DNA from 2 places in the Streptomyces sp. NPDC127114 genome. Region 1 is predicted to be linked to the other one. Evidence: riboswitches for the same ligand, from Rfam matches in the RefSeq annotation. Region 1 holds a riboswitch; the other holds the start of a gene.

Evidence for each region. Region 1 has a riboswitch for ZMP and ZTP ahead of ACFVGS_RS19870 (bifunctional 5,10-methylenetetrahydrofolate dehydrogenase/5,10-methenyltetrahydrofolate cyclohydrolase). Riboswitches for the same ligand answer to the same signal wherever they lie in the genome.
Region 2: linked by a shared signal. The riboswitch ahead of glyA (serine hydroxymethyltransferase) and the one ahead of ACFVGS_RS19870 (bifunctional 5,10-methylenetetrahydrofolate dehydrogenase/5,10-methenyltetrahydrofolate cyclohydrolase) in region 1 are both predicted to bind ZMP and ZTP.

What each region holds. Positions count from the first base shown of each region.
Region 1 is NZ_JBHXTJ010000018.1:82,091-96,238, forward strand. Features, by position in the region: gene menC (o-succinylbenzoate synthase) at 1-639, shown strand, start outside; gene ACFVGS_RS19855 (aldehyde dehydrogenase family protein) at 1,146-2,669, opposite strand; gene ACFVGS_RS19860 (GAF domain-containing protein) at 2,715-4,211, opposite strand; gene ACFVGS_RS19865 (hypothetical protein) at 4,208-4,336, opposite strand; ZMP/ZTP riboswitch at 4,450-4,556, shown strand; gene ACFVGS_RS19870 (bifunctional 5,10-methylenetetrahydrofolate dehydrogenase/5,10-methenyltetrahydrofolate cyclohydrolase) at 4,586-5,440, shown strand; gene ACFVGS_RS19875 (hypothetical protein) at 5,654-6,454, shown strand; gene ACFVGS_RS19880 (maleylpyruvate isomerase family mycothiol-dependent enzyme) at 6,488-7,336, opposite strand; gene ACFVGS_RS19885 (MerR family transcriptional regulator) at 7,498-8,427, shown strand; gene ACFVGS_RS19890 (SWF or SNF family helicase) at 8,456-9,850, opposite strand; gene ACFVGS_RS19895 (SNF2-related protein) at 9,847-13,032, opposite strand; gene ACFVGS_RS19900 (hypothetical protein) at 13,037-13,276, shown strand; gene ACFVGS_RS19905 (fatty acid desaturase family protein) at 13,487-14,148, shown strand, end outside.
Region 2 is NZ_JBHXTJ010000036.1:56,678-70,825, forward strand. Features, by position in the region: gene ACFVGS_RS28730 (decaprenylphospho-beta-D-erythro-pentofuranosid-2-ulose 2-reductase) at 1-447, shown strand, start outside; gene ACFVGS_RS28735 (2'-5' RNA ligase family protein) at 651-1,247, opposite strand; gene trpS (tryptophan--tRNA ligase) at 1,399-2,412, opposite strand; gene ACFVGS_RS28745 (RNA polymerase sigma factor) at 2,469-3,068, shown strand; gene ACFVGS_RS28750 (hypothetical protein) at 3,061-3,846, shown strand; gene glyA (serine hydroxymethyltransferase) at 3,880-5,148, opposite strand; ZMP/ZTP riboswitch at 5,218-5,308, opposite strand; gene rocD (ornithine--oxo-acid transaminase) at 5,417-6,625, shown strand; gene ACFVGS_RS28765 (polysaccharide deacetylase family protein) at 7,006-7,701, shown strand; gene ACFVGS_RS28770 (glutathionylspermidine synthase family protein) at 7,691-8,881, opposite strand; gene ACFVGS_RS28775 (hypothetical protein) at 8,889-9,182, opposite strand; gene ACFVGS_RS28780 (hypothetical protein) at 9,318-10,154, shown strand; gene ACFVGS_RS28785 (PLP-dependent aminotransferase family protein) at 10,248-11,672, opposite strand; gene ACFVGS_RS28790 (carboxymuconolactone decarboxylase family protein) at 11,720-12,244, shown strand; gene ACFVGS_RS28795 (isocitrate lyase/phosphoenolpyruvate mutase family protein) at 12,241-13,017, shown strand; gene ACFVGS_RS28800 (malate dehydrogenase) at 13,116-14,105, opposite strand.

The DNA.
Region 1 (14,148 bases):
TACGTCCGGATCAAGCTGAAGATCGAGCCCGGCTGGGACGTCGAACCGGTCCGCGCCGTCCGCGAGCGCTTCGGCGACGACCTCCTCCTCCAGGTCGACGCCAACGCCGCGTACACCCTGGTCGACGCCCAACAGCTCGCGAAGCTGGACGATTTCGGCCTCCTGCTCATCGAACAGCCCCTCGCCAACGACGACATGGTCCAGCACGCGCAGCTCGCGAAGCTGTTGCGCACCCCGATCTGCCTGGACGAGTCCATCGAGTCCGCCGCCGACGCCGCCGCGGCCATTTCGCTGGGTGCCTGCTCGATCATCAACATCAAGCCGGCCCGCGTCGGCGGCTACCTCGAAGCCCGCCGCATCCACGACATCGCCCGCGCCCACGGCGTCCCGGTCTGGTGCGGCGGGATGCTGGAGACCGGCATCGGCCGCGCCGCCAACGTCGCTCTGGCGGCCCTCCCCGGCTTCGCCCTCCCTGGCGACACCTCGGGCTCGCACCGCTACTTCGCCACGGACATCACGAAGCCGTTCGTCCTGTCCGACGGCCACCTCGACGTCCCGACGGGCCCGGGCCTCGGCATCGAGCCGCTCCCTGACGTCCTCAAGGAGGTCACCACCTCCACCGAGTGGATCGAGCTCTAATCCTTCACAGAGAACGGCCGATCCTCTCGAAGGCTCCCTGGACGCAACACGCCCCGGGAGCCTTTGCCGTTTCCTCGTCGACGGAGACGGAACAACCCTGCTGGATTCTGCTCCCAGCACGAACGAAAGAGCCTGCCGCTCCGGCACATTGGAACCACCGCACCGCGTGTCGCCGGGAGCCCTTACACCCGCGAGCATCCACGGCGCCGCGCAGCCCGCCCGCCTTGTCGACTTGGCTGAACCGCAGTTCCCGACGGCGGGCGGGACCCACGACCCCTCTACCAGGGTCTCCGGCCGTAGAGGAACGGACGGCGTCTCCTCCTGCGCGCTCCCCGCGGACTGCTCTTCGACCTGAGTCGGCCCCTTCATCGATCCGCGCTCCGCCTAGAGGGCAGGGGCCGAGTGGGTGGTCATCCTGCGCCTGCCGTTTCAGCGTCACCCTGGGTACCGCCGCCGAGATCTCGGCCACCCAGGCTGCGCCTCCTGGCAGGCCACGGCGAAGACGCTCAGAAGAATCCGAGCTTCTTCGGCGAGTAGCTGACCAGCAGGTTCTTGGTCTGCTGGTAGTGGTCCAGCATCATCTTGTGGGTCTCCCGACCGATGCCCGACTGCTTATAGCCTCCGAAAGCACTATGCGCCGGGTAGGCGTGGTAGCAGTTGGTCCAGACGCGGCCCGCCTGGATGGCGCGGCCCGCGCGGTAGGCCGTGGTGGCGTCGCGGGTCCAGACGCCGGCGCCGAGGCCGTAGAGGGTGTCGTTGGCGGTGCGGACGGCGTCGTCGAAGTCGGTGAAGGACGTGACGGCGACCACGGGGCCGAAGATCTCCTCCTGGAAGATCCGCATGCGGTTGTCGCCCTCGAAGATGGTGGGCTGCACGTAGTAGCCGCCCGCCAGTTCGCCGCCGTGCTCCACGCGCTGGCCGCCCGTCAGGATCTTGGCGCCTTCCTGCTGCCCGATCTCCAGATAGGAGAGGATCTTGTCGAGCTGGTCGGCGGAGGCCTGGGCGCCGATCATGGTGGCCGTGTCCAGGGGGTGGCCGGGGACGATGGCCTCCGTGCGGGCGATCGCCGCCTGGAGGAAGTCGTGGTAGTGACCACGCTGGACCAGGGCACGGGAGGGGCAGGTGCAGACCTCGCCCTGGTTCAGGGCGAACATGGTGAAGCCTTCCAGGGCCTTGTCGAGGAAGTCGTCGTCCGCCGCCGACACGTCGTCGAAGAAGATGTTCGGCGATTTGCCGCCCAGTTCGAGCGTGACGGGCTTCAGGTTCTCCGCCGCGTAGCCCATGATCAGCCGGCCCGTCGTCGTCTCGCCCGTGAACGCGATCTTCGCGACCCGCGGCGAGGAGGCGAGCGGCTTGCCGGCCTCCTCGCCGAAGCCGTTGACGATGTTGACCACGCCGGGCGGCAGCAGGTCGGCCACCAGACTCATCCAGAAGTGGACGGAGACCGGGGTCTGTTCGGCCGGCTTCAGGACGACCGCGTTGCCCGCGGCCAGCGCCGGCGCCAGCTTCCACACCGCCATCAGGATCGGGAAGTTCCACGGGATGATCTGCGCCACCACGCCCAGCGGCTCGTGGAAGTGGTACGCGACGGTGTCCTCGTCCAGCTGGCTCAGCGCCCCCTCCTGGGCGCGCAGCGCGCCCGCGAAGTAGCGGAAGTGGTCGACGGCGAGCGGGATGTCGGCGGCCAGCGTCTCGCGCACCGGCTTGCCGTTCTCCCAGCTCTCCGCGACCGCCAGCGCCTCCAGCGAGTCCTCCATCCGGTCCGCGATCCGCAGCAGGACCTGAGCGCGCTCGGCCGGCGACGTGCGGCCCCAGGCCGGGGCCGCCGCGTGCGCGGCGTCGAGCGCCCGCTCCACGTCCTCGGCGGTGCCACGCGCCACCTCCGTGAACGGACGGCCGTCGACCGGGCTCGGGTTCTCGAAGTACCGCCCGCGCGCCGGGGCGACGTACTCACCCCCGATCCAGTGGTCGTAGCGGTTCGCGTACGACATGAGCGAACCCTCGGTGCCGGGTGCGGCGTAACGGGGCATGGGCAGGGCCTCCCTCGGACCGCGCCGGCCGTCCCTGGCCGGCGTTCACCGCCGATGGTGCGCGACCGAACGTTGCAACACCGTTGCACCCGCGGACAGTTCGGCGTCCAGCGCGGCCAGCCGGGCCCGTACGGCAGGTGCCTCCGCGGCCGGCACGGCCGAGGCGAGCGCCCGCCACACCGTCAGGTCGTCCTCGCCCCAGGTGCTGTACGCCCAGTCGGCCAGCAGTCCCGGATCGCCCCGGTCCACCAGCGCCGCCCGCAGCCGCCCCGCGAGCCGCTCCCGCAGCCGTACGACACCGGGCGCCCCCGAACCGGGCAACAGCGGCCCCGCGTAGTCGGCGAGTGCCGTCGCGACCGCACCGGAGGAGAGCCGCCGGTCCACCGTCGAGAAGTCCGCGTCCACCGCCTCCGCCAGCCGGTACGGACGGGACGCCAGCAGCTCGGGGCCGAGCAGCCCGCGCAGCCGCGAAAGCTCCGCCCGCAGCGTGACCGGAGTGACCGACTCGTCCTCGTACAGCAGCGTCAGCAACTCGTCGCCACCCACACCCTCCGGCCGCTGCGCGAGGATCACCAGGATCTCGCTGTGCCGCCGGCTCAACCGCAGCCGTCGCCCGGCCACGTGCAGCAACGCCTCGTCCCGGCCCAGGGCCGTCAGCCGCGACCTGCCGGGCGCCGCGACGGGGGACAGCAGCGCGAGCTGCGACTCGGCGGCCCGCGCCACCGCCTGCACGAACGCCAGACTGTGCGGATGCGCGAGCCCGTCCCCACCCGTGACGTCGACCGCCCCGAGCAGCCGACCGGTGTGCGGGTCGTGCACGGGCGCCGCGGCACACGTCCACCGCTGCACCGGTCGCCGGAAGTGCTCGGCGGCGCAGACCTGCACCGGCCGGTCGACGGCGATCGCGGTGCCCGGCGCGTTCGTCCCCGCCGCCGTCTCCGACCAGCGGGCACCGGCCACGAAGTTCATCGCGCGGGCCTTCCGCAGCGTTCCCGGATGGCCCTCCACCCACAGCATCCGCCCGGCGGCGTCGCACACCGCGAGCAGATGCTCGCCGTCCCGCGCGTACGCCCCCATCAGCTCCCGGATCATCGGCATCGCCACGGCGAGCGGATGCGCCTCGCGGTGCCCCGCGAGCTCCTCCTCGTCCAGCTCCACCGGAGCCGCGCCGTCCGGGCTCACGCGCGCCCGCGCCGAACGCCGCCAGGACTCGGCGACGAGCGGCCGGACGGGCGGGGACACCGCGGGAGGCGCCTGACGGCCGAACCCGGAGCGGCCGGACCGGCCCGAGTCGCTGGGGCGCCCGGAGCCGCCGGGTCGCCCGGAGCCGCCGGGCCGGCCGGAGTCCTCGGGCTGGCCGGAGTCCTCGGACCGGCCGGAGTCCTCGGACCGGTCCGAGCCGCCGGGCCGCCGCCCGGCCTCCGAGGCTGCCGCCGTCGCTGCCTCGGTGAACTCCTCGTGCGCGCGGCGCACGGCGTCCGCTGTCGCGGCTGTCGCATGTGTCGCAGCGGTCTCCGCCGTCCCCGCCCACGCGTTGCTCACTCGGCCTCCTCGGCGAGGTCGCCCGCCTCGCCCGCCTCGTCCACCACGCTCGTCCACCACCTTGTCCACGCCTCGTCCGCCTTCGCGTACGTCGCCGTGGGCGGTGCGTGAACGCCGTCCTGCACGTCATCGTGATGCGCGCACGCCCCGCCGACAAGCGCCCGGACGGGCACGCATATGCGCCCTGACCGGTTACGCGCCCCTCGACTTACCCGCCCGCGCCCGTCACGTAGAGTGGGGCCCGGGCCGTGACTGGCGCTAGAGGTGGATCACCACCGGGGAGCGGCCCGGCGGACGCGCACACCCCGCGCGACCGTGCCGCTGCCGTGCGCCTGGGCGATCAACCGGTCATCGACGACGCTCAGGAGTGGCCCATGTCCACCAGCACCGCACGCCTCATGGACGGCACCGCGCTCGCTCGCCGCACGGTCGAGGAGACCGCCGCGCGCGCCGCCGAGATCACCCGCCGCACCGGCACCACGCCCTGCCTCGCGACCGTCCTCGTCGGCGCGGACCCCGCCTCCGTGACGTACGTGAAGATGAAGCAGAACCGCTGCGCGAAGGCCGGAATCCGCTCCAAGCACGTCGAACTGCCCGCCGAGACGACGACCGAGGAGCTGGTCGCGGCGATCACCGCGCTCTCCGAGGACCCCGAGGTGCACGGCATCCTGCTCCAGCACCCGGTCGGTCCGCACATCGACGAGCGCGCCGCCTTCGAGGCCATCGCCCCGGAGAAGGACGTCGACGGCGTCACGATGGCCTCCTTCGCCGCCATGGGCTTCGGTCTGCCCGGCTTCGTCTCCTGCACCCCCGGCGGCATCATGCGGCTGCTCGACGCGTACGACGTCGACCTCAGCGGCAAGCGCGCCGTGGTCGTCGGCCGTAGCGCCATCCTCGGCAAGCCGGCCGGTCTGCTGCTCCTCGGCCGCGACGCGACCGTCACCTACTGCCACTCCCGCACCACCGACCTCTCCGCCGCCGTCCGCGAGGCCGACGTCCTGGTCGCCGCCGTCGGCAAGCCGAACTTCATCAAGGGCGAGGACATCAAGCCCGGCGCCGTCGTGATCGACGCCGGCTACAACCCGGGCAACGTCGGCGACGTCGACTTCGACAGCGCCGTCGAGCGTGCCTCCCTCATCACGCCCGTCCCCGGCGGCGTCGGCCCCATGACCATCGCCGTCCTCCTCTCCCAGACCGTCGAGGCCGCCGAGCGCCAGCTCGGCCTGTAGGCACGAGCGGGACCGCGGGCGTCAGGGCAGGAAGGCCGCCGGCCGCGGCTCCCGCACGGCAGGAGGTCGCAGGGATTCCGTACGCGAGCATCTCGTACCGGCTCCCACAGGGCGTCTCGTACGAGCCGCGGGATTGTCACGGTTCTGTACGAGCAAGGCCCAACTCGCCGATATCGCTCGCCACATGACCGACGACGGGTGACCCTGGTTCCCATGCTCCACCCGCCGACGGAATCCCCGTCCCGCGACGCCCGGCCACCGAGACGGCCGGGCGTCGTCGTCCTGCCGGTCGCCGCGCTCGCCGCGATCCTCGCCCTCTCCCTCGCCGTCACGGCACGCGGCGGCTCGGGCGACGGCGACCCGAGCGCCGGGCCCTCCGCCCCGGCCGAGCCGGGGGCGGGCACCTCCGCGGGCGCCACCTCCGGCCGGTCGGCCGGAGCACCCGCCCACACGGCGTCCGGGACGTCCGGACAGCGGCCCGCCCCCCAGGGCGAGAGCCCGTCACCGCTGCCCACGCAGTCGAAGCGACCCGCCACGAAGCACCCGGCGGACCGCGACCGGCGCGTACCGACCGCCTCGCACCCGCCGACCGCCGCCCCGACCGCCTCCGGGACCACGAGCCCCCGGCCGCGCAGCGGCGAGACCCGTCGTACACCGCCGGCTCCCGCCCCCAGCCCGTACGACGGACTGCGTGTCGGCGACTGCTTCGACATCGAGCGCGACGCGCCCGGAACCGTCGTCCGCCGGGCCTGCGACACGCCGCACGACGCCGAACTCGTCGCCCGGCTCCGCCTCACCGGCACGTACGGCGACGACGGCGCGGTACGGGACGCGGCGGCCGCCTTGTGCCGGGAGCCGCTGCGGACCAAGGCCGCGGACCAGCCGCTCGGCACCCGCTGGTCGACCTTCGTCCAGTACCCGTACCGCACGAGCTACCTGCTCGGCCAGACCACCGTCGCCTGCAGCCTGGCCGCCCCGACGGGGACGGCCAGGCTCACCGCGCCGCTGCGGTGACCAGTCGCGTGCGACCAGCCGTGTGACCCGCCGTCAGAGCCCGGTGCGCGCCAGCCAGTGGTGGAGAAGGGAGCGGTCGCCCGTCACTGTCAGCCGGTCGTCCTCCGGCGCGACACGCCCGGACACCACCAGCATCAGATCCGCCACCGCTCCCGACACCACGACGTCGAAGCCGGCGTCGGCGTCGGTGTCGTGGCCGATGACGGTGTCGGTGTCGCGGGTGATGTCGTGGTCGGCGTCGGCGTCCATGTAGCCGATGGAGTCCGTGGAGTCCACGGGCCCGCGGGCCCACCGGGGCCCCTCAGGCGTACGGGTGACCACCCAGCCCTCGCCTCCCGCGCCGGGGCCCGGCCGGAACCCGATCCGTTCGCCCCGGCCACGCAGCTCGGCGAGCGCCGGCCTGACCGCCTGGAAGGCCGGTTCGGCCAGCAGGGCGAGGTGCTCGCCGATCACATCGGCCGCCATATCGTCGGCGATCCCGAACGCGCTGTCCGTCGCGTACGCCGCGTCGTAGTGGTGGACTGCCGTGTCGCCCAGCATCCTGCGCAGCCAGAAGCCCGCCGGCCGAGGCCCGAAGAACGTCTCGATCACGGTCTCGGCGCCGGTCTCCCCGATCGCGCCGATCAGTTCCTCCGCGCCCTCGCGCAGCCACCCGGCCCACTCGTCCGGCGCGCCGGGACGAGCCTCGCGCGGGTCGGGTACGGCCAGTTGGCGCCGCTCGCGCACGAGCCGCGCCGTCCAGCGGTGCTCCTGGCCGACATGGCCCACCAGGGTGCCCAGCGACCACTCCGGGCAGGTCGGCACCGGGGTTTCCGGATCCCGGCCGGCGACGGCGCGGGCGAAGCCGGCGGTCTGCTCCCGCAGCCCCTCCACGAGCCGCACGGCGTCAAGGGCGTTCCGGCCGTTATGGCTCCTCCGGCTGTCCTGGCCGTTCCGGGCATCCCGTGCCTCCCGAGTGTCGTGGGCGTCTCGGATGTCCCTTTTCGATGTCTTCACGGCGTCTCCTCTCGTGGTCACGCCGGTACCGTAGGAGCTCCAGTCCGGTGGAGGTTCAAGTGCCCTGGCTCGACGAGACGTTCGGGATCGGTGAGCTGTCGCGGCTGACCGGCGTTCCGGTGCGGACCATTCGCTTCTACGGCGACGAGGGCATCGTCGACTCGGTGCGCAGCTCCGGGGGACACCGGCGGTTCGACCAGGCGGCCGTCGAACGGCTCCGTCTCGTCAGACGACTGCGCGCGCTCGGACTCGGGCTCACAGCCGTCAGGCAGGTCGTCGCCGGGGAACGCTCCGTCGCCGAGGCCGTGGCGGCCGAGCGCGCCGCGCTCGACGCGCGGCTCGCGGAGCTGGCGTGGCGGCGGTCGGCCCTGCGCGCCGTCGAGGAGGCGGCCCCGGCCGACCGGGCCGGGAGACTCGGACTGCTGGCGGCCGTCGAGAACGGCGCCGCCGCGCGCGACGCGCTGATCGCGTTCTGGCGGCGCACGATCGTCGCCCCGGTGTCGGTGGAAATGTTCGACGCGTTCGTGGCCATGGCCGTACCCGAACCGCCCGACGATCCGAGCACCTCGCAGGTGGTCGCCTTCGCCGAACTGTTCGCCCTGGCCGGAGACCGGGACCTCGGCCGCCTTCTGCTGGCCATGGCGCGGGCCAACGCGGAGCAGATCGCCGACGAGGACGACTTCCTCACCGGTCTCGGCGAGGCGTGCGCGAAGGCCTGGCCGCTGGTACGAGCGGGCGAGCCGCCCCGGCCGGGCCCCGAACTCGACCTCTTCGTCGCCGTACACGCCTCGGCCCGCCGCGACCGCGACACACCGGCCTTCCGCGCCCGCCTGCTGTCCTGGGTGGCCGCCGACCGCGACCCGCGCATGCGCCGCTACTGGCACCTCGTGGCCGAGGCGGGCAGCGACCCGTTCACCCTGGGAGCCCCTCACATGTGGCTGACGGACGCGCTCCAGGCTTCCCTGCGGCGAGGGTGAGGCGGCCACCAGGAGCTTGCGCGGCGGATCAGACGGGGCCAGGCTCCAGCCCCGCCAGCGCCGCCGCCGGGTCCTGGTCCGCCGGGCCCGCCGGGGTCCAGGTGTCCTGTTCCTTGCGGTAGGGCCACCAGCGGCCGTCAGGCCCGAGGCGGAGCTGGGTGTCCGTGCCGACGACGGTCCAGCGGGCCGGGCCCGACGGATGCAGGGCGGGGCGTTCGGTCTCGTCCCAGGCCTCGGCCAGTTGGGCCTCGGCGCGGCGCAGGGCCTCCGGGGTCGGGTCCCACTCCTCCTCCAGGACCGCGAGGGCGGCACGACCGCCCAGGCGCCAGGCCCGTACCGCGAGGTCGAGCGCCGTGCGGTCGCGGCCTGAGCCCTTGGCGAGTCGCGCCGCGATCCACGGCGCGGGGGCGCCCGCGGCGAGCCGTACCGCGTCCTGAGCGGCCGTCAACGGAGGCTCGCCGAACGGGCTCGAGCCGGACATCAGCAGTCGGGCGCGGGCGGCCGCGTCCGCCGCCAGGAACTCCAGGGCCGTCGGATCCACCCCCGGCTCCGGGTCGGTCTCCGTTTCCAGCGACGGCGGCTCACCCGGCGCGGCGGGCGGTACCGGCGGGGCGGGCAGCGGCGGCAGGATGTCCCGCGCCGCGAAGGCCTCCTCCGCCGAGACGCCCGACGGCCGTCGTACGGCGACCGCCCCGGAGCCTGCCGACGGCTCCGCCACGCGGGCGGCGCTCCGCTCCTGCAGCGCCTCGATCACGGCCCGTTCCCCACGCCCGCGCATCAGCAGCAGCACGAACGGATCCTCGTCGAGGAGCCGCGCGACCTGGTAGCACAGGGCCGCGGTGTGCGGACAGTGGTCCCAGGCCTCGCAGCCGCACTCCGGCTCCAGGTCGCCGATGCCCGGCAGCAGTTCGAGGCCGGCCGCCGCCGCGTCCTCGACGAGGTGCGGTGGCATCTCGCGGTCGAGCAGGGCCGCGATGTGCCCCGCGCTGTCGGCGGCCAGACCGATCAGCCGGTCCCATTCCTCCTCGGACAGCTCCTGCAGCAGCACGTCACTGCGGTACGCCGTGCCGTCCCCGTCCTTCACCACCGCCGTGATCCGGCCCGGCCGCACCGACACCGCGCCGACCGCACCGGACCGGGCGTGTTGCCGTCCTCGCTTCAGCTGCCGGCCGTCGAGCGCCGTGTCCTCCAGCGCCTTCAGCCACGCCTGACCCCACCAGGTACGGGCGAAAGCCCCGCCCCGTACGGGCGGCAGTGCCGTGAAGGTCCGTTCCTCGCTGATCGTGTCTTCCTTTCGCCTGCGGGCGGAACCGCGGTTGTCGTGACCGGTCTCGTGACCGCTCTGATGACCGCTCTGATGACCGGTCTGGTGACCGGTCTCGTGTCGGCTCTTGTGAGCGTTCCTGTTCCCGTGCGCGGTCATCGTGTCTCGTCCTCCCCACGCAGCCGCACAAGTTCCGCCAGCTCGGCGTCGGTCAGCTCCGTCAGGGCGGCCTCGCCGGAACCGAGCACCGAGTCGGCGAGCGCGCGCTTGCGCTCCAGCATGTCCGCGATCCGGTCCTCGATCGTGCCCTCGGCGATCAGCCGGTGGACCTGGACCGGCTGTGTCTGCCCGATCCGGTACGCACGGTCCGTCGCCTGCGCCTCCACCGCCGGGTTCCACCAGCGGTCGTAGTGCACGACGTGACCGGCCCTCGTCAGGTTGAGGCCCGTACCGGCCGCCTTCAGGGAGAGGAGGAAGACGGGCACCTCACCGGCCTGGAAGCGGGCGACCATCGCCTCCCGCTCGGCGACCGGCGTGCCGCCGTGCAGGAACTGGGTCGGCACACCGCGCGCCGCCAGATGCCGTTCCAGCAGCCGGGCCATGCCCACGTACTGCGTGAAGACGAGCACGCTCGCCTCCTCCGCCAGGATCGTGTCCAGGAGTTCGTCGAGCAGCTCCAGCTTGCCCGAGCGCCCTTCGATGCGCGGCTGGTCCTCCTTCAGGTACTGCGCCGGGTGGTTGCAGATCTGCTTGAGTCCGGTGAGCAGCTTGACGACCAGGCCGCGCCGCTCCATTCCGTCCGCCTCGGCGATCGCGGTCAGGGTCTCGCGTACCACCGCCTCGTAAAGCCCCGCCTGCTCCTTGGTGAGGGAGACCGCGTGGTCGGTCTCCGTCTTCGGCGGCAGCTCGGGCGCGATGCCAGGGTCGGACTTGCGCCGCCGCAGCAGGAACGGCCGGATCAGCGCGGAGAGTCGGGCCGCCGCGGCCGGATCGCCGCCGCCCTCGACGGCGGAGGCGTAGCGCGCGCGGAACGCGCCGAGCCCGCCGAGCAGCCCCGGAGTGGTCCAGTCCAGGATCGCCCACAGCTCAGAGAGGTTGTTCTCCACGGGCGTGCCGGAGAGCGCCACCCGCGCCTTGCCGCCGATCGTGCGCAGCGCGCGGGCGGTCGCCGAGTACGGGTTCTTGACGTGCTGCGCCTCGTCCGCGACGACCAGTCCCCAGGACTGCGCCGCTAGCCGCGCAGCGTCCAGCCGCATGGTGCCGTAGGTGGTGAGGACGAAGCCGTCGGCGGCGATTCCCTTGTCGGCGGGTCCGTCGCCGGGGAGCCCCTCTCCGGTGAGTCCCTCTCCGGTGAGGGGCTCCCCGGTGAGCCCCTCCAGCGTGCGCGCCGGGCCGTGGAAGCGCCGTACGGGCGTGCCGGGCGCGAACTTCTCGATCTCACGTTGCCAGTTGCCCATCAGCGAGGTGGGGCAGACCACCAACGTCGGGCCCGCCGTGTCCGGGTCGGACTGCCGGTGCAGATGAAGCGCGATGAGGGTGATCGTCTTGCCGAGGCCCATGTCGTCGGCGAGACAGCCCCCGAGCCCGAGCGAGGTCATCCGGTGCAGCCAGCCGAGGCCGCGCAACTGGTAGTCGCGCAACGTCGCCGCCAGGGCGGCGGGCTGACCGATTTCCGGCTCGCCGCCCTCCGGACCGGCGCCCTCCGGATCGGCGAGCCGGGCGCGCAGCCGTTCCATCCAGCCGGTCGCCCGGACCTCGACCCGGCGGCCGTCGATCTCGGCGGTGCCGGTCAGTACGGCGCCGAGCGCGTCGACCGGGCTCAGCTTGCGGTTCTGGCGCGACCGGGCGCCGCGTACCTCCTCGGGATCGACCAGCACCCACTGGTCCCGCAGACGCACCAGCGGCCGGCCGGCTTCGGCGAGCAGGTCGAGTTCCGCGCGGGTGAGTTCCTGGTCGCCGATCGCGTAACGCCAGTTGAAGGCGAGCAGGCTCTCGGCGGAGAGGAACGACGGCAGAGCGTCGTTCCGGCCGTCCGGGACCGCCGCCCCGCTGTCTTGGACTTCCCGGCCGTCGTGGAGTTTCCGGCCGTCTCGGCCGTCCTCCCCTTCGTCGCGGACCGCCCCGGGCCCGTCGGGCGGGCCGATCACGGCGGTGGCGGTGAGCCGGTGCGCGAGTTCGCGCGGCCAGTGGACACGGACGCCGGTGGCCGCGAGGGCGCGGGCGGCGGGGCCGAGGAGCTCGACGATCTCCTCGTCGGCCAGGTCCACGGCGTCCGGCACGGCCGCGGTGAGCAGCGGCGAGAGCGCGGGCCAGGCGCGCGCCGCCCGGCGCAGCGCGAGCAGCGCGTCCATCCGGGCCCGCGCCCCGAAGGCGCTGTCGCCCGCGCTGCCCGCCGGTGCCGTACCGGCCCAGACGTCCGCCGCGTCCGCGACGAGTGCGGGGTCGGCGACCGCATGCAGCTGCGGCACGGCACGGAAGGACGGTGCCGGCGAATCCGCGGTGAACCCGGTTTTCCCGGCCGACGCGGGCTCCTCGCCGAGGACGACGCCCACGGCTGCCCCGTCTGCCCCGGTCGGCTCGGCTTCGCCGCCCGGCCCAGTGTTCTGGGCTGCTCCGGTGTTCCCTTCCCCTTCTCCCTTTGCCTGTCGCGCCGTCACCAGCTCGATGCGCAGCGACAGGCGGACTCCCGCGTCGTGCCCGGCGGCCACGTCCGCAGCCCAGGCCCGGTGCTCCGGCAGCGCACGGGGTGTCTGGTGCTCGTCGGCGGCGAAGGCCGGGCCGTCGGCCGCGAGCGGCGCGGCCGGGGTCCGGGGGAGGACGTCGGCGACCGCGTCGGCGAACGCCCGTAGCAGTTCCTCCGGTTCGGGCAACAGCAGGCCCTCGTCGGCAAGCGGCAGGCCCTCGTCGTACTCGGCAGGTGGCAGCGGTACGGCGTGGGCCGAGGGCGGCATGGAGGCCGCGAGGTCGCGCAGCGCCGCCACCTCTTCCGCGCCGAGCGGCCCGACCCGCCAGGCGTCAACATCGCCTGCGGTGAGGCCCGGAAGGAGCAGGCCCCGGGCGACCAGGTCAAGCGAGAACAGGGCAGCCGCGCCCCAGAAGGCCGCAGACGGCGAGGCGTCCGGGGCAAACCGTGCCCGCGCGAGGACCGGAAGCGCCTCTCGTACGGACAACTGCAGCGCCGACACGGTCCGCGGCCGGACGTCGTCGTCGACGACCGTCAGTTCGGCGAGGGCGCCGGCCTCGACAGGGGGCGTCTCGGCGGACCAGAAGGCGATCCGTCCTGCGCGCGGAGGGTCGGCGGGCAGGAACAGGGCGGCGCAGCGGGCGAGTTCATCGGCCAACGCCGTGGACGTGACAGCGCCGGCGGCCGTCAGCGAAGACGAAGAGGGCGAGGCGGACGAAGACAGGGACGAGGGTGAAGAGGAGGACAAAGGCAGGGACGAGGGTGAAGAGGAGGACAAAGGCAGGGACGAGGGTGAAGAGGAGGACGGGAGCGACTGCGACGGAGACGGCGACAACACATTCCTCAAATTTGACTACTGGGCCGAGCGGCCGAGGGTACCCCATGCGACCGCCCTCCCGTGAGCCCCGGCATCGTGATCCCCGTCACGTCCGAGAGAGGCAGGTGGGGAAGACCCCACCCCCGGCCCCCGGCCGGCCCCCGAGCGGGTCCGGGTGGTGACGCCATGGTCCCGGACGATCACCGATCCCTAGGTTTTTCCTAGCCGGCGCGGGCCTCGCGACGGCCTTCCCCAGGCCCCTTCCACGGCCCTGCCACGGATCCCGGAGACCGCCATGCCTCAGGCCACCGCGACGATCGACGCACCCGCATCGCCGCCCGCCGCGCCCGAACCGAGTTCCGCCCGCCGCCGTCAGGCCACCCCGGGCGGAAGCGAGTTCGCGCCGCTCCTGCGCACCGTCAAGGAACAGGGCCTGCTCGAACGACGCGTCGGCTGGTACGCCCGCGACATCGCCGCCAACCTCCTCGGCGTCCTCGCCGTGATCACCGGCCTGGTGCTGATCGGCCCCTCCTGGTGGGCCCTGCCGCTCGCGCTGCCCCTCGCCCTCTTCTCCGCCCGCATCGCCTTCGTCGGTCACGACGCCGGCCACTCCCAGATCACCGACCGGCGCAAGCTCGGCCGTGCCGTCCAGCTCGTCCACGCCAACCTGCTCCTCGGCATGAGCCGTGAATGGTGGAACGACAAGCACAACCGTCACCACGCCAACCCGAACCACCTCGACAAGGACCCGGACGTCGCCGCCGACGTCCTCGTCTTCGCCGCCCACCAGACCGCCGACCGCACCGGACTGCGCCGCTGGCTCACCCGCCACCAGGCCTGGCTCTTCTTCCCTTTGACCACCCTTGAGGGAATCGCCCTCAAGGTGTACGGCATCCAGGCCCTGCTCTCCCGGACCGGCCCCTACCGCACCCGGCGCGAGCGCCTCGTCGAGGGCGC
Region 2 (14,148 bases), on a different contig from region 1:
TCCGACCCGCTCGCGGCCGTACGGGTCGCCCAGACGAACTACACCGGTGCCGTATCGGCCGGTCTGGTCTGCGCCCAGGCCCTTCAGGCGCAGGGCCACGGCTCGCTGGTGGTGCTGTCGTCGGTGGCCGGCGAGCGGGCCCGGCGGGCGAACTTCATCTACGGCTCGTCGAAGGCCGGGCTGGACGCCTTCGCGCAGGGGCTCGGGGACGCGATGCACGGCACGGGCGTGCACGTGATGGTGGTCAGGCCCGGGTTCGTCCGCACCCGGATGACCGCGGGCCGGGAGGAGGCGCCGCTCGCGACCACGCCGGAGGCCGTCGCGACGGCGATCGAGCTGGGGCTGCGGCGCCGCTCGGAGACGGTGTGGGTGCCGGGCGCGCTGCGCATGGTGATGTCTGCGCTGCGGCACGTGCCGCGACCGCTGTTCCGGCGTCTGCCCGTGTGACCGACGGCGAGACCGGCGATCTGGCCGACGACCTACGACGTGACCGGCGACCTGACCGACGACGTGACCGGAGATCTGCGCGGCGACTGGCGGTGTGACTGCCGTACGGGCGCGGCTCCGGGTCCGGGTCCGAGTCAGGTCCGGGCCCGGTCCAGGTCCGGTCCGAGTCCGGGCCCCGTCCGGCTCCGGCTCCGGCTCCCGGTTCAGACCGCCGGTGTCGTGGCCGGCGCGTCGACCGGGCTGCCGCCCTGCGCCGGGACCGCCGTGATGGTCCGGCCGCTGCCGAACTCGTAGTCGCACAGCTTGCGCCACACCTCGTCCGCGCCCTGCTCGTACAGCGCGAAGGAGCGGCAGGTCCACGTCGCCTGGTAGCCGGAGAGCTCCTCGAAGGCGCGGTCCATCGCCTCGTCGGCGATGCCGTGGGCGACGGTGACGTGCGGGTGGTACGGGAACTGCAGCTCGCGCGGGACGGGGCCGGCCGCGTCGCGGATCCGCTGCTGGAGCCGGTCGCAGCCGACGGCGCCCTCGACGAGCTTCACGAAGACGACGGGAGAGAGCGGCCGGAAGGTGCCGGTGCCGTCGAGCCGCATCGTGAAGGGGTCGCTGAGCGCGGCGATGCCGGCGAGGTGCGCCTCGATCTCCGGCAGCCGCTCCTCGTCCACCTCGGTCGGCGGGAGCAGGGTGACGTGGGTCGGGATGCCGTACGCGGCGGGATCCCCGAAGCCCGCGCGCCGCTCCTGGAGCAGGCTGCCGTGAGGCTCCGGGACCGCGATCGAAACGCCGAGCGTTACGGTCCCCACGTCGTTCTCCTCCGTCGTGCGTCGTCCGTCGTGCGTGGAAATGTGTGTGGTGGTGCAGCCGCCAGTGTGCGGCCTGCACCACCGTTTGGGCCAGAGTCCTCGGACCTGGTGCCGGGCCGGGTGTCCGGACCGGTGCCGGCCGGCGTCCGGCTCAGTGCTTGGCGGGCAGGAAGCCGATCCGCTCGTAGGTCTGCGCCAGCGTCTCGGCGGCGACCGCGCGGGCCTTCTCCGCGCCCTTGGCCAGCACGGAGTCCAACGTCTCCGGGTCGTCCAGGTACTCCTGGGTGCGGGTCCGGAACGGCGTGACGAAGTCCACCATGACCTCGGCCAGGTCGGTCTTCAGGGCGCCGTACATCTTGCCCTCGTAGCTCTTCTCGAGGTCGGCGACCGACGTGTCGGTGAGCACGGACATGATCGTGAGCAGGTTGGAGACGCCGGCCTTGTTCTCCGGGTCGAAGCGGATGACCGTGTCGGTGTCGGTGACCGCGCTCTTGACCTTCTTCGCGGTGGTCTTCGGCTCGTCGAGGAGGTTGATCAGACCCTTGGGGGTGGACGCCGACTTGCTCATCTTGACCGACGGGTCCTGCAGGTCGTAGATCTTGGCCGTCTCCTTGAGGATGTACGGCGCCGGGATCGTGAAGGTCTCGCCGAAGCGGCCGTTGAAGCGCTCCGCGAGGTCGCGGGTCAGCTCGATGTGCTGGCGCTGGTCCTCGCCGACCGGGACCTGGTGGGCCTGGTAGAGCAGGATGTCGGCGACCTGGAGGATCGGGTACGTGAAGAGGCCGACCGTTGCGCGGTCGGCGCCCTGCTTCGCGGACTTGTCCTTGAACTGGGTCATGCGGGAGGCCTCGCCGAAGCCGGTGAGGCAGTTCATGACCCAGCCGAGCTGGGCGTGCTCGGGCACGTGGCTCTGGACGAAGAGGGTGCAGCGCTCCGGGTCGAGGCCGGCGGCGAGCAGCTGGGCGGCGGCGAGCCGGGTGTTGGCGCGCAGCTCGGCCGGGTCCTGCGGGACCGTGATCGCGTGCAGGTCCACGACCATGTAGAAGGCGTCGTGGGACTCCTGCAGCGCGACCCACTGACGGACGGCGCCGAGGTAGTTGCCGAGGTGGAACGAGCCTGCGGTGGGCTGGATTCCGGAGAGCACACGAGGTCGATCAGAGGCCATGCTCATCATTCTCTCAGGTGTGGGAACCGATCCCGGACTGCCGGTGTATCAGAGATGTGAGGACGAGGGAGGGGACCCGGGAGGGGGGCCGAGTCGTCGTCGACGAGGGGGCCGTGATCGCACGGGTGCGCGCCGGAGAGCCGGAGGCGTACGCGGAGCTCGTTCGCGCCCACACCGGGGTCGCGCTGCGGGCCGCGGTGGCCTGCGGGGCGGGCGCGGACGCCGAGGACGTGGTGCAGCAGGCGTTCTTCAAGGCGTATCGCTCGCTGGGCGCCTTCAGGGACGGGTCGGCGTTCCGGCCGTGGCTGCTCAGCATCGTGGCCAATGAGACGAGGAACACACTGCGCTCGGCGGGGCGGCAGCGGGCCGTGGCCGGGCGGGAGGCGGAGCTGCTCGCGGGCGAGCCGCTGATACCGGAGGGCGCGGATCCCGCGGTGGCGCTGGAGGAGGACGAGCGGCGCAGACGCCTGCTCGTGGCGCTCGACGCGCTGGGCGAGGAGCAGCGCGCGGTGGTGGTGCACCGCTATCTGCTGGAGCTGGACGAGGCGGAGACGGCCGAGGCCCTCGGCTGGCCGCGCGGGACGGTGAAGTCCCGGCTGAGCCGGGCGCTGAAGAGGCTGGGGACGGTGCTGAAGGGAGGTGAGGAGCATGGCTGAGTCGAAGCGGGAACTGGAGGAGGAGCTGCGGGAGCTCGGGCGGGCGTTGAGGGTGCCCGATGTCGACGGGCCGACGATGGCCGAGCGGGTGCTGGCCCAGCTCCTGGCCGAGCGGGTGCCAGCACCGGCGCCCCCGCCGCCGCCTGCCCGGTGGGCGTGGCTGCGGCGGTGGTGGAAAGCGCTGGTGGCCTCGGTCTCGGGGCTGTTGATGGTCGTGGTGCTCACTCCTCCGGTGCGGGCGACAGTGGTGGAGTGGCTGGGCTTCGGCGGGGTCGCGGTGCGGTACGAGCCGGGGGCGCCGGCCGCGCCCGGTGCGGCGGCCGGGGTGCCGGGCTGTCGGAACCCGGTGCCGCTCGCGGAGGCGGGGCGCCGGGCGGGCTTCACGCCGCTGATACCCGGGGCGCTCGGTGAGCCGGACGCCGCGACGGTGACGGGCGTCCCTCCGCGGGGCGTGATCGGCCTGTGCTGGCGGACGGCGGAGGGCGGCGCGGTCCGGCTGGACGAGTTCCCGGCGCGGCTGGACGTCGGCTTCGGCAAGCAGGTGCGGGTGCCGCCGGAGTGGGTGGCGCTGCCGGACGGCACGGAGGCCTACTGGTTCGCCCGGCCGCATCTGCTGACCTTCCCGATGACGGACTCCGCCGGCTCGGGCTGGGCCCCGTCGGTCCGCCCGGCGGGCCCCACGCTGCTCTGGACGAGGAGCGGGGGCACGCTCACCCTCCGTCTGGAGGGCGTGGCCGACCGGACGGAGGCGATACGCATCGCCGCCTCCGCCCGGTAAGGGCAGGACGGAGGCGGCGGGGGGCCCGACCGGTCAGGTCGGGAGGCCGGGGGCCGGGAAGGCGGCCATGAGGTCGGCGACCTCCGCGCGGATCACCGCGAGGGCGTCCTCGTCGCCCTTGCCGGCGGCGGTGACACCGCGGTCGATCCAGTCGGCGACCTGGGGCATGTGGGAGACGTCCAGGCCGCGGGAGGTGAGCGAGGGGGTGCCGATGCGGACGCCGGAGGGGTCGAAGGGCTTTCGGGGGTCGTAGGGGACGGTGTTGTAGTTGACGACGATCCCGGCCCGGTCGAGGGCCTTCGCGGCGACCTTGCCGGGGACCTCCTTGGGAGTGAGGTCCATGAGGATCAGGTGGTTGTCGGTGCCGCCGGACACCAGGTCGAAGCCGCGGGCCAGCAGGGCATCGGCGAGGGCCTTGGCGTTGGCGACGACCGCGTGGGCGTAGTCACGGAAGGAGGGCTGGGCCGCCTCGCGCAGGGCCACGGCGATGGCGGCGGTGGTCTGGTTGTGCGGGCCGCCCTGGAGGCCGGGGAAGACGGCCTTGTCGAGGGCCTTGGCGTGCTGCTCGCGGGACATCAGCATGGCGCCGCGCGGGCCGCGGAGGGTCTTGTGCGTGGTCGTGGAGATCACGTCCACGTGCCCGACCGGGGACGGGTGGGCGCCGCCGGCGATCAGGCCGGCGATGTGGGCGACGTCGGCGACGAGCACGGCGCCTGCCTCGCGGGCGATCTCACCGAAGGCGGCGAAGTCGATGGTGCGGGGCAGCGCGGTGCCGCCGCAGAAGATGACCTTCGGGCGTTCGGCGAGGGCGAGTTCGCGGACCTGGTCGAAGTCGATGAGGCCGGTGTCCTGGCGTACGCCGTACTGGACGCCGCGGAACCAGGTGCCGGTGGCGGAGACGCCCCAGCCGTGGGTGAGGTGGCCGCCCATGGGCAGCGCCATGCCCATCACGGTGTCGCCGGGCTCGGCGAAGGCGAGGTAGACGGCGAGGTTGGCCGGGGAGCCGGAGTACGGCTGGACGTTGGCGTGGTCGACGCCGAAGAGGGCCTTGGCGCGCTCGATGGCGAGGCTCTCGACCTGGTCGATGTTCTGCTGGCCCTCGTAGTAGCGGCGGCCCGGGTAGCCCTCGCTGTACTTGTTCTGCAGGACGGTGCCGGAGGCCTCGAGGACGGCGGCGGAGACGTAGTTCTCGCTCGGGATGAGCCGGAGCGTCTCGGCCTGGAGCCGCTCCTCGGCGCCGACGAGGGCGGCGAGCTCGGGGTCGGCGGCGGCGAGTGCCGGGTGGTGGGCGGGAAGGTTCATGGCGTTCGTTCCTCCGGGCAGGAGGTCCCGGTGCGGGTGCCGCACGGCGCCACACGGGACCTGACGGTTCCGTGATGCCCAGGCGAGCGGCACCTCGTGTGGTCTGCCGCGCACGGCTCCCCCGGGGTCGCTTCCCCGTGCGCCAGTCGCCGTGCGTGTTCCCAGACTAGCGGGCGCGCCGTCACGGCAGGTTTCCCGGTCCGGCATGTGAGCGACGATAAGAAAAGGGAGCCACACCCTCCCCAGCCGCAGGACGAACGGAGATCCCGTGTCGAAGACGCAAGACGAGATCGCTGCCGCGGACGCGCACAGCGCCCACAACTACCACCCGCTTCCCCTGGTCGTCGCCACCGCCGAGGGGGCGTGGATGACCGATGTCGAGGGGCGCCGCTTCCTCGACATGCTCGCCGGCTACTCGGCGCTCAACTTCGGTCATGGCAACCGGCGTCTGCTGGACGCCGCACGGGCGCAGCTGGACCGGGTGACGCTCACCTCGCGGGCCTTCCACCACGACCGGTTCGGGGAGTTCTGCACGCGCCTGGCCGAGCTGTGCGGCAAGGAGATGGTGCTGCCGATGAACACGGGCGCGGAGGCCGTGGAGACGGCGGTGAAGACCGCGCGGAAGTGGGGCTACGAGGTGAAGGGCGTGCCGGACGGGCACGCGAAGATCGTGGTCGCGGGGAACAACTTCCACGGCCGGACGACGACGATCGTCAGCTTCTCCACGGACCACGAGGCGCGCGACCACTACGGCCCGTACACGCCGGGCTTCGAGATCGTGCCGTACGGCGATCTGACGGCACTGGAGACGGCGGTCACGGAGAACACGGTGGCCGTGCTCCTGGAGCCGATCCAGGGTGAGGCGGGCGTCCTCGTCCCGCCGCCCGGCTATCTGCGGGGCGTGCGGGAGCTGACGGCGCGGCGGAACGTGCTGTTCATGGCGGACGAGATCCAGTCGGGCCTGGGCCGCACGGGCAAGACCTTCGCGTGCGAGCACGAGGACGTGGTGCCCGACGTCTACGTTCTCGGCAAGGCGCTGGGCGGCGGTGTGGTGCCGGTGTCGGCGGTGGTCGCGGACCGGGACGTCCTCGGGGTGTTCCGGCCGGGCGAGCACGGCTCGACGTTCGGTGGCAATCCGCTGGCCTGTGCGGTGGCCCTCGAGGTGATCACGATGCTGCGGACGGGCGAGTACCAGCAGCGGGCGGCGGAGCTGGGCGAGCACCTGCACGCGGAGCTGAAGCTGCTGGTGGGCGGCGGCGCGGTGGAGGAGGTGCGCGGGCGGGGCCTGTGGGCGGGCGTCGACATCGCGGCCTCGAAGGGCACGGGGCGGCAGATCTCGGAGCGGCTGATGGAGCGGGGTGTGCTGGTGAAGGACACCCACGGGTCGACGATCCGGATCGCGCCGCCCCTGGTGATCTCGAAGGAGGACCTGGACTGGGGGCTCGAGCAGTTGCGGGCGGTGCTGACGGAGGGGTGACGGTCCGTCCGCGTGCTTCGGCGGCGCGCGCGGACGGTGAGCGCCCCCTGGCGGCGGCCTGCGCGCGCGGGCCGCGTGCGCAGGCCGTGTCCTCTGCGCACGCCGGCCGCGTGCGGGCCGGGCCGTGGGCCCCGTCGGCTCGTAGGGGGTCATCCGGGGGCGGGCCGTGGCTCGGGGGCGCGGCCCCGGGGCCCTCCGGCCCCGGCGCCCACCCGCCGTCGGGCCGAACCCCTTCGTATCGCCATCGCCGCCAGCACCACCGGCACCGCCATCGTCGGCGTCGCCGGGTCCGTCAGGGCCGGTGGGTGGATGCGCCGGGTCCGGTTCGTGGGCAACTCCACCCGTTGACAGGGCAGTTGGTCTAGGCCAATGTTGCGGCCATGTCGAGACCCCGTCTGCGCCGCGCCCTGCGCGGTGCGATCGCCGCACTCGTCCCGCTCGCGCTGCTCGGCGCGTTGTCCGGCTCCGCCCATGCCGCCCCCGCGGCGGCGTGGCCCGAGCCCGTGCCCGTCGTCTCCCGCGTCGAGACCGCCGACCCGGTCGTCTTCATCACCGTCGACGACGGCTGGAACCACGACCCGGGCGCCGCGAGGCTCCTGCTCGACCGCAGGGTGCCCGCCTCGCTGTTCCTGCTGCCGGGCGCGTACTCGTACGACTCCGGCTACTTCCACGGCCTGCTCGACCAGGGCCGTTCCCGGGTCGAGAACCACACCGTCAGCCACCCGGACCTCACGACGCTCGACGCCGCGGGGCAGAAGGCCGAGGTCTGCGGGGCGCGTGAGGCGCACCTCGCCGAGTTCGGGGACGGGCCGCGGCTGCTGCGCCCGCCGTACGGCGCGTACGACGCGACGACCCGGACGACCGCGCGGGCCTGCGGGGCGAAGGCCCTGGTGACGTGGACGTACGACCTGACCACCTGGGGTGCGGATCCCGTACCGATGCCCCGGCTGAAGGCGGGCGACATCGTGCTGCTGCACTTCAACGGGACCGTCGAGCAGGACCTCCGCCGCGTCCTGGACGCGGCCGAGGCGGCCGGTCTGAAGGCCGCGCCCCTCAGGGACTACGTCACAGAATGACGTGCGGGATGAAACGGGCGTACTCGTCCGTGACGGGCCCCGCCGACTCCCGGATCCCGAGCCCAGCGGACTCGTCGCCGACGGTCCAGGCACCGAGGACCACGCGGTTGCCGTCGAAGTCGGGCAGCGGGGCCAGTTCCTGGTAGACGCAGGGCTCCTCGCGCGCCACCGCCGCCGCGCCCGGCTCGTGCAGGGTCACGCCCGCACCCTCGCGGCCGAGCAGCGGCTTGGAGACGTAGCCGGGGCCGCCGGCGGCGGCGAGTTCGCGCGGGCCGTCCAGGTAGGCCGGCAGCAGGTTCGGGTGGCCCGGGTACAGCTCCCAGAGGATCGCCAGGAGGGCCTTGTTGGAGAGGAGCATCTTCCAGGCGGGTTCGATCCAGCAGGTGGTGCCGGTGCCGCCGCCGTTGTCGAGGGTGTCCAGGACGTGCGGGCCGAAGCGGTCCGTGGTGAGCCACTCCCACGGGTAGAGCTTGAAGCACGCGCGGATGAAGCGGAGCCGGTCGTCGACGAAGCGTCCGGAGATGCGGTCCCAGCCGATCCGCTCGACGGAGAGCGCCTCCGTGGCGAGCCCGGCCTGCTGGGCGGTCTCGCGCAGGTACGCGACCGTCATCAGGTCCTCGCCGAGCTCGTCGCCGTCCGAGTGGACGAAGTGCACCGGGCTGCCGGGCGGCAGCAGGTGGGCCTGCCGCTTCCAGGCGTCGACGAGCCGCTCGTGGAGCGAGTTCCACTGGTCGGCCCCGGGGAAGCGCTCCTCCATCCAGAACCACTGCGGGCTCGCGGCCTCCACCAGGGAGGTGGGGGTGTCGGCGTTGTACTCCAGCATCTTGGCCGGGCCCGTACCGTCGTAGCGCAGGTCGAAGCGGGCGTAGACGGTGGGGAGTTCGGCCCGGCGGCGCCAGGACTCGGCGACCCGGGCGGCGAGCCGGGGATCGGTGATGCCGAGCTCGGCGAAACGGTCCTTCTCGACGATGTGCGCCGCGGCCGCGAGGCACATGGCGTGCAGCTCCTCGACGACCTCCTCCAGCGCCTCGACCTCGGGCAGGCTGAAGGCGTAGTAGGCGCTCTCGTCCCAGTAGGGGCGCAGCGAGCCGTCGGGGTAGCGGGTCAGGGGGTAGATCAGGCCCTGTTCCTCGACGGTCTGCTGCCAGCCGGGGCGGGGCTCGATGGTGTGGCGCTCCACGGCCGGATCAGCCGCCGGAGGAGGAGTGGTGGCCGCCGAAGCCGCCGCTGTCGACCGCGGACCTGTCGAAGCTGCCGCCGCTGACCTTGCCGTTGCTGGACGAGCCGCCGTAGTAGTAGCGGCCGTTGGAGCTGCTGCTGCTTCCGCTGCTGCCGTCGCCGTCGCACTTGTAGTCCGGCAGCTCCTTGTACGTCACCGGGTCGACGCAGCGCCGGTCGGGCTCCGAGGAGCAGGCGGTGAGCGTTGCCGCGAGCATGCCCACTCCACCGAGTACCACCGTGGTCGACCGCAGTCTGCGCATGACCCTGTCCTCCCCTGTCTCCCCTGTTCTCCGGGCGGGGCGGCGGCCACGCTCGGTTGCGATCGCACAGTGTAGGCCCGGCGTGAACGCCCGTCCGATCCCCGTCGCACTAGAGTCCCTTTCGTGCTTCTTGGGATGATGTGCGCACTCGGATCCGCCGTCTGCTTCGGGGCCGCCTCGGTCTTCCAGGCGCTCGGCGCCAGGGCCGCCGAGCCCGGCACGGGCAGCGGGGTCGACGTGGCGCTGCTGTGGCGGGCCCTGCGGCAGTGGCGGTACGTCGCCGGGCTCGGCATGGACGGGCTCGGTTTCGTGCTCCAGATCGTCGCGCTGCGGACGCTGCCGATCTACGCGGTCGGGGCCTCCCTCGCGGCCAGTCTCGCCGTCACGGCGGTGATCGCCTCGCGCATGCTGAAGGTGCGGCTCAGCCGTGTCGAGTGGGCGGCGGTCGCGGTGGTGTGCCTCGGGCTCGCGATGCTGGCGCTCGCCTCCGGCAGGGAGGGCCACGACAGCCCCGGTGACGTGCTGGAGTGGGGTCTGCTCGCCGCGGCCTTCGGCGTGCTCGTCGTCGGGGCGGCGGCCGGCCGGCTCCCGGAACGGCCGCGGGCCCTGACCCTCGGCCTCGCGGGCGGTTTCGGCTTCGGCGTGGTCGAGGTCGCCGTACGGCTGATCGACTCGGTCGACCTCACCGAGCCCGCCCTGTACGCCCTCCTCGTCGGCGGCGGCAGCGCGTTCCTGCTCTACACCTCCGCCCTGCAGCGCGGCTCGGTCACCACAGCGACCGCCGGCCTGGTCCTCGGTGAGACCATCGGCCCCGCGCTGGCGGGCGTCGTCTGGCTCGGCGACCGCACCCGCGAGGGCCTCGGCTGGCTCGCCCTCCTCGGCTTCGCCGTCGCGGTCGCGGGCTCACTGACCCTGGCCCGCTTCGGCGAGGCCCCGGCCGTGGAAGCGGCGGAAGCGGAACTCAAGGGCTGAACAGAGCTGGACAAGGCCGCGCAGAGACGGGCAGAGACGAGCAGGAGGGCAACCCCAACGGCACTACGGCCCGACGCCCAACGACCAACGCCCCTACGGCAGCACCCTGCACAAGGCGTCCAGCGCGCCCGACCACGCGCTGTCCGTCGGGGTGCCGTAGCCGACGACGAGGGCGTCGCGGGTACGCGGCACGGTCGAATGCCGGAAGCGGTTGACGCCGTTCAGGGCGAGCCCCTGGAACGCCGCCGCGCGGATCACCGACTCCTCGGTGTCCTCAGGGAGTTCGAGGACGGCGTGCAGCCCGGCCGCGATGCCGCTGACGCGGGTTCCGGGCGAGGATGCGGCGACCGCCGCGACCAACTGGTCTCGCCGCCGCCGGTAGCGCAGCCGCATGGCCCGGACGTGCCGGTCGTACGCGCCGGAGGCCAGGAACTCGGCGAAGGTCAGCTGGTCGGTGACTCCCGACATCCAGTCGACCACGCCCTTGGCCGCCGCGACCTCGTCGACCAGGTGTTCCGGCAGCACCATCCACGCGAGCCGCAGGCCGGGCGCGAGGGACTTGCTCGCGGTGCCGAAGTAGACCACCCGCTCCGGGTCCAGTCCCTGAAGGGCGCCGACGGGCTGGCGGTCGTAGCGGAACTCCCCGTCGTAGTCGTCCTCCAGGATCAGACCGCCGGAGGCCCGCGCCCAGTCGACGGCGGCCGCCCGCCGGTCGGGCCGGAGGGCGCCGCCCGTCGGGAACTGGTGGGCGGGCGTCATCAGGACGCCGCCGACCTCGCCCAGCGCGCCCGACCCCAGCTCCTCGGTCCGGGTGCCGCGTTCGTCGAAGGGCAGGGCCGGCATCCGGATGCCCTGGCGGCCGAGCAGGTCCCAGTGGACGTCGAGGCCGTACGACTCCACGGCCACCTCGCGCACCCCGCGGTCCCGCATCACCTGGCCCATGAGCATCAGGCCGTGCACGAACCCCGAGCAGACCACGATCCGTTCGGGCCGCGCGTGGACACCACGCGCCCGCGCCAGGTACTCGGCGAGGACCGTGCGCAGTTCGATCCGGCCGCGCGGATCGCCGTAGCCGAAGGCCTCGTGGGGCGCGGCCGTGAGCGCCTTGCGGGCTGCCCTGAGCCACTCGGCGCGCGGGAAGGAGCCGACGTCGGGAGTGCCGGGCCGGAGGCTGTACGCGGGCTTCCCCGCCGCCGGTGTGACGGCTGCGGCGCCGCCCGACGGGGCCGCGCGGCGCGCCGCCGGCCGGGGCGCCGAGCGCGGGGCCACCCGGGTCCCGGAGCCCTGACGTGCGGTCAGCCAGCCCTCGGCGACGAGCTCCGCGTACGCGTCGGCGACGGTGTTGCGGGCGACGCCCAGGTCGACGGCGAGGGAACGCGAGGACGGCAGCCGGGTCCCGGCCGCCAGCCGCCCGCTGCGCACGGCCTCCCGCAGCGCGTTCATCAGCCCGTCGCGCAGGCCGTGCCCGCGCAGTTCCAGGTGCAGGTCGGCGCCGAAAGTGGCCCAGTCATCCGCCATGGGAATGGACCATACCCGGGCGCCATCCCGACCGTACGGTCGTCGGCATGACCACCACCACGACCGCCGCCCCGCAGGACCCGACACAGGCCGCACTCGCCCCCGAGCACCCGCCCCGGCTCGCCTTCGCCGAGCGGCACCCCGAGTTCTACAAGGCCATGATCGGCCTGGAGATCGCCGCGTCGAAGCACGTGGACCCGACGCTGTACGAGCTCGTCAAGATCCGCGCCTCGCAGATCAACAACTGCGCCTTCTGCCTGGACATGCACACCAAGGACGCGCTCGCGGCCGGGGAGAGCGTCCAGCGGATCGTGCAGCTGTCCGCCTGGCGCGAGTCCCGGCACTTCTACACCGAGCGCGAGCTGGCCGCCCTCGCCCTGACCGAGGCGGTCACCGTGCTCACCGACGGCTTCGTGCCCGACGAGGTGTACGCGGAGGCCGCCCGCCACTTCGACGAGACCGGGCTGGCGCACCTCATCGGCGCGATCGTGACGATCAACGCCTGGAACCGGATCGCCGTGACCTGCCGCTTCACGCCGGGCCACTACGCGCCGGGCGCGTACAAGCGATGAGCGCGGACCTCACCGGGCCCGCCGGCGGCTCCTCCCGCGTCGACGTCCTGCGCGCCCTGCACCTCGGCCGGCCCGCCGAGCGGCCGCTGGTCCTGCCGGGGCCGTGGGACGCGGCCTCGGCGCGGGTCTTCGAGGAGGCCGGGTTTCCGGCTCTGGCCACGCCCAGCGCGGGGATCGACGCGGCGCTCGGGAACCCGGACGGCACCACCCCGCCGGAGGAGATGCTGGCGGCCGTGGCGCGGATCGCGCGGGCCGTGTCCGTGCCGGTCAGCGCCGACCTGGAGGACGGCTACGGGCTCCCGGCCGACGAGCTCGTCGAACGGGTCCTGGAGACCGGCGCCGTCGGGCTGAACCTGGAGGACTCCGACCGCTCCGGCCACCGGCTGCGTGACCCGCGCGAACAGGCCGAACGGCTCGCGGCGGTACGGGCGGCGGCCGGGCCCGCGCTCTTCGTCAACGCCCGCGTCGACACGTACCTCCACCGCGGGACCGCCGAGGAGGCCGCCGAGCGCGCCGTGCTCTACCGGGAGGCGGGCGCGGACTGCGTCTTCCCGGTCCTCGCGCCGCCCGAGGACCTGCCCCGGCTGCGGGCGGCGGGCGTCGAGGGCCCGCTCAACTTCCTGGCCCGGCCGGGCGACCCGCCGTTCGCCGAGCTCGGCCGGCTGGGCGCCACGCGGATCACCTTCGGCCCGGGCCTGCTCCGCCGCACGCTCACGCACCTCGCGGACCTGAGCGCGGATCTGACCGCCGGCCTGACGGCGGAGACGGCCTGAAGACGACACCGGTCCGAGGACGACACCGGCCCGAGGACGACGTGACGGTGCCCCCGGCCGGAGCGGCCGGGGGCACCGTCACGTCACGGGTGCCGCTCTCAGATGAGGCCGAGCTCGCGGACCGCGTCGCGCTCCTCCGACAGCTCCTTGACGGAGGCGTCGATGCGGGCGCGGGAGAAGTCGTTGATCTCCAGGCCCTGGACGATCTCGTACTTGCCGTCCTTGCAGGTGACCGGGAAGGAGGAGATCAGGCCCTCCGGGACGCCGTAGGAGCCGTCGGACGGAACGCCCATGGAGGTCCAGTCGCCCTCGGCGGTGCCGTTGACCCAGGTGTACACGTGGTCGATGGCGGCGTTGGCGGCGGACGCGGCGGAGGACGCGCCACGGGCGTCGATGATCGCGGCGCCGCGCTTGGCGACGGTCGGGATGAAGGTGTCGGCCAGCCACGCCTGGTCGTTCACGACGTCGGCGGCGTTCTTGCCGGCGATCTCCGCGTGGAAGATGTCCGGGTACTGGGTCGCGGAGTGGTTGCCCCAGATGGTGAGGCGCTTGATGTCCGTGACCGAGGAGCCGGTCTTCTGGGCCAGCTGCGTCAGGGCGCGGTTGTGGTCCAGGCGGGTCATGGCGGTGAAGCGCTCGGCCGGGACGCCCTTGGCGTTGGCCTGGGCGATCAGGGCGTTGGTGTTGGCCGGGTTGCCGACGACGAGGACCTTGATGTCGTCCGCGGCGTGGGCGGCGATGGCCTCGCCCTGCGGCTTGAAGATGCCGCCGTTGGCGGCGAGCAGGTCGCCGCGCTCCATGCCCGGGCCACGCGGGCGGGCGCCGACGAGCAGGCCGATGTTGGCGCCCTCGAAGCCCTTGTTCGGGTCGTCGAAGATGTCGATGCCCTTGAGCAGCGGGAAGGCGCAGTCGTCGAGCTCCATGGCGGTGCCCTCGGCGGCCTTGACGCCCTGCGGGATCTCGAGGAGGCGCAGCTTGACCGGCACGTCCGCGCCGAGCAGGTGGCCGGAGGCGATGCGGAACAGCAGCGCGTAGCCGATCTGGCCGGCCGCGCCGGTCACGGTGACATTCACGGGAGTGCGGGTCATGGCGATCTCCGTAAGACAGCTGGCGGTGGGGTTTCCCTTGCCC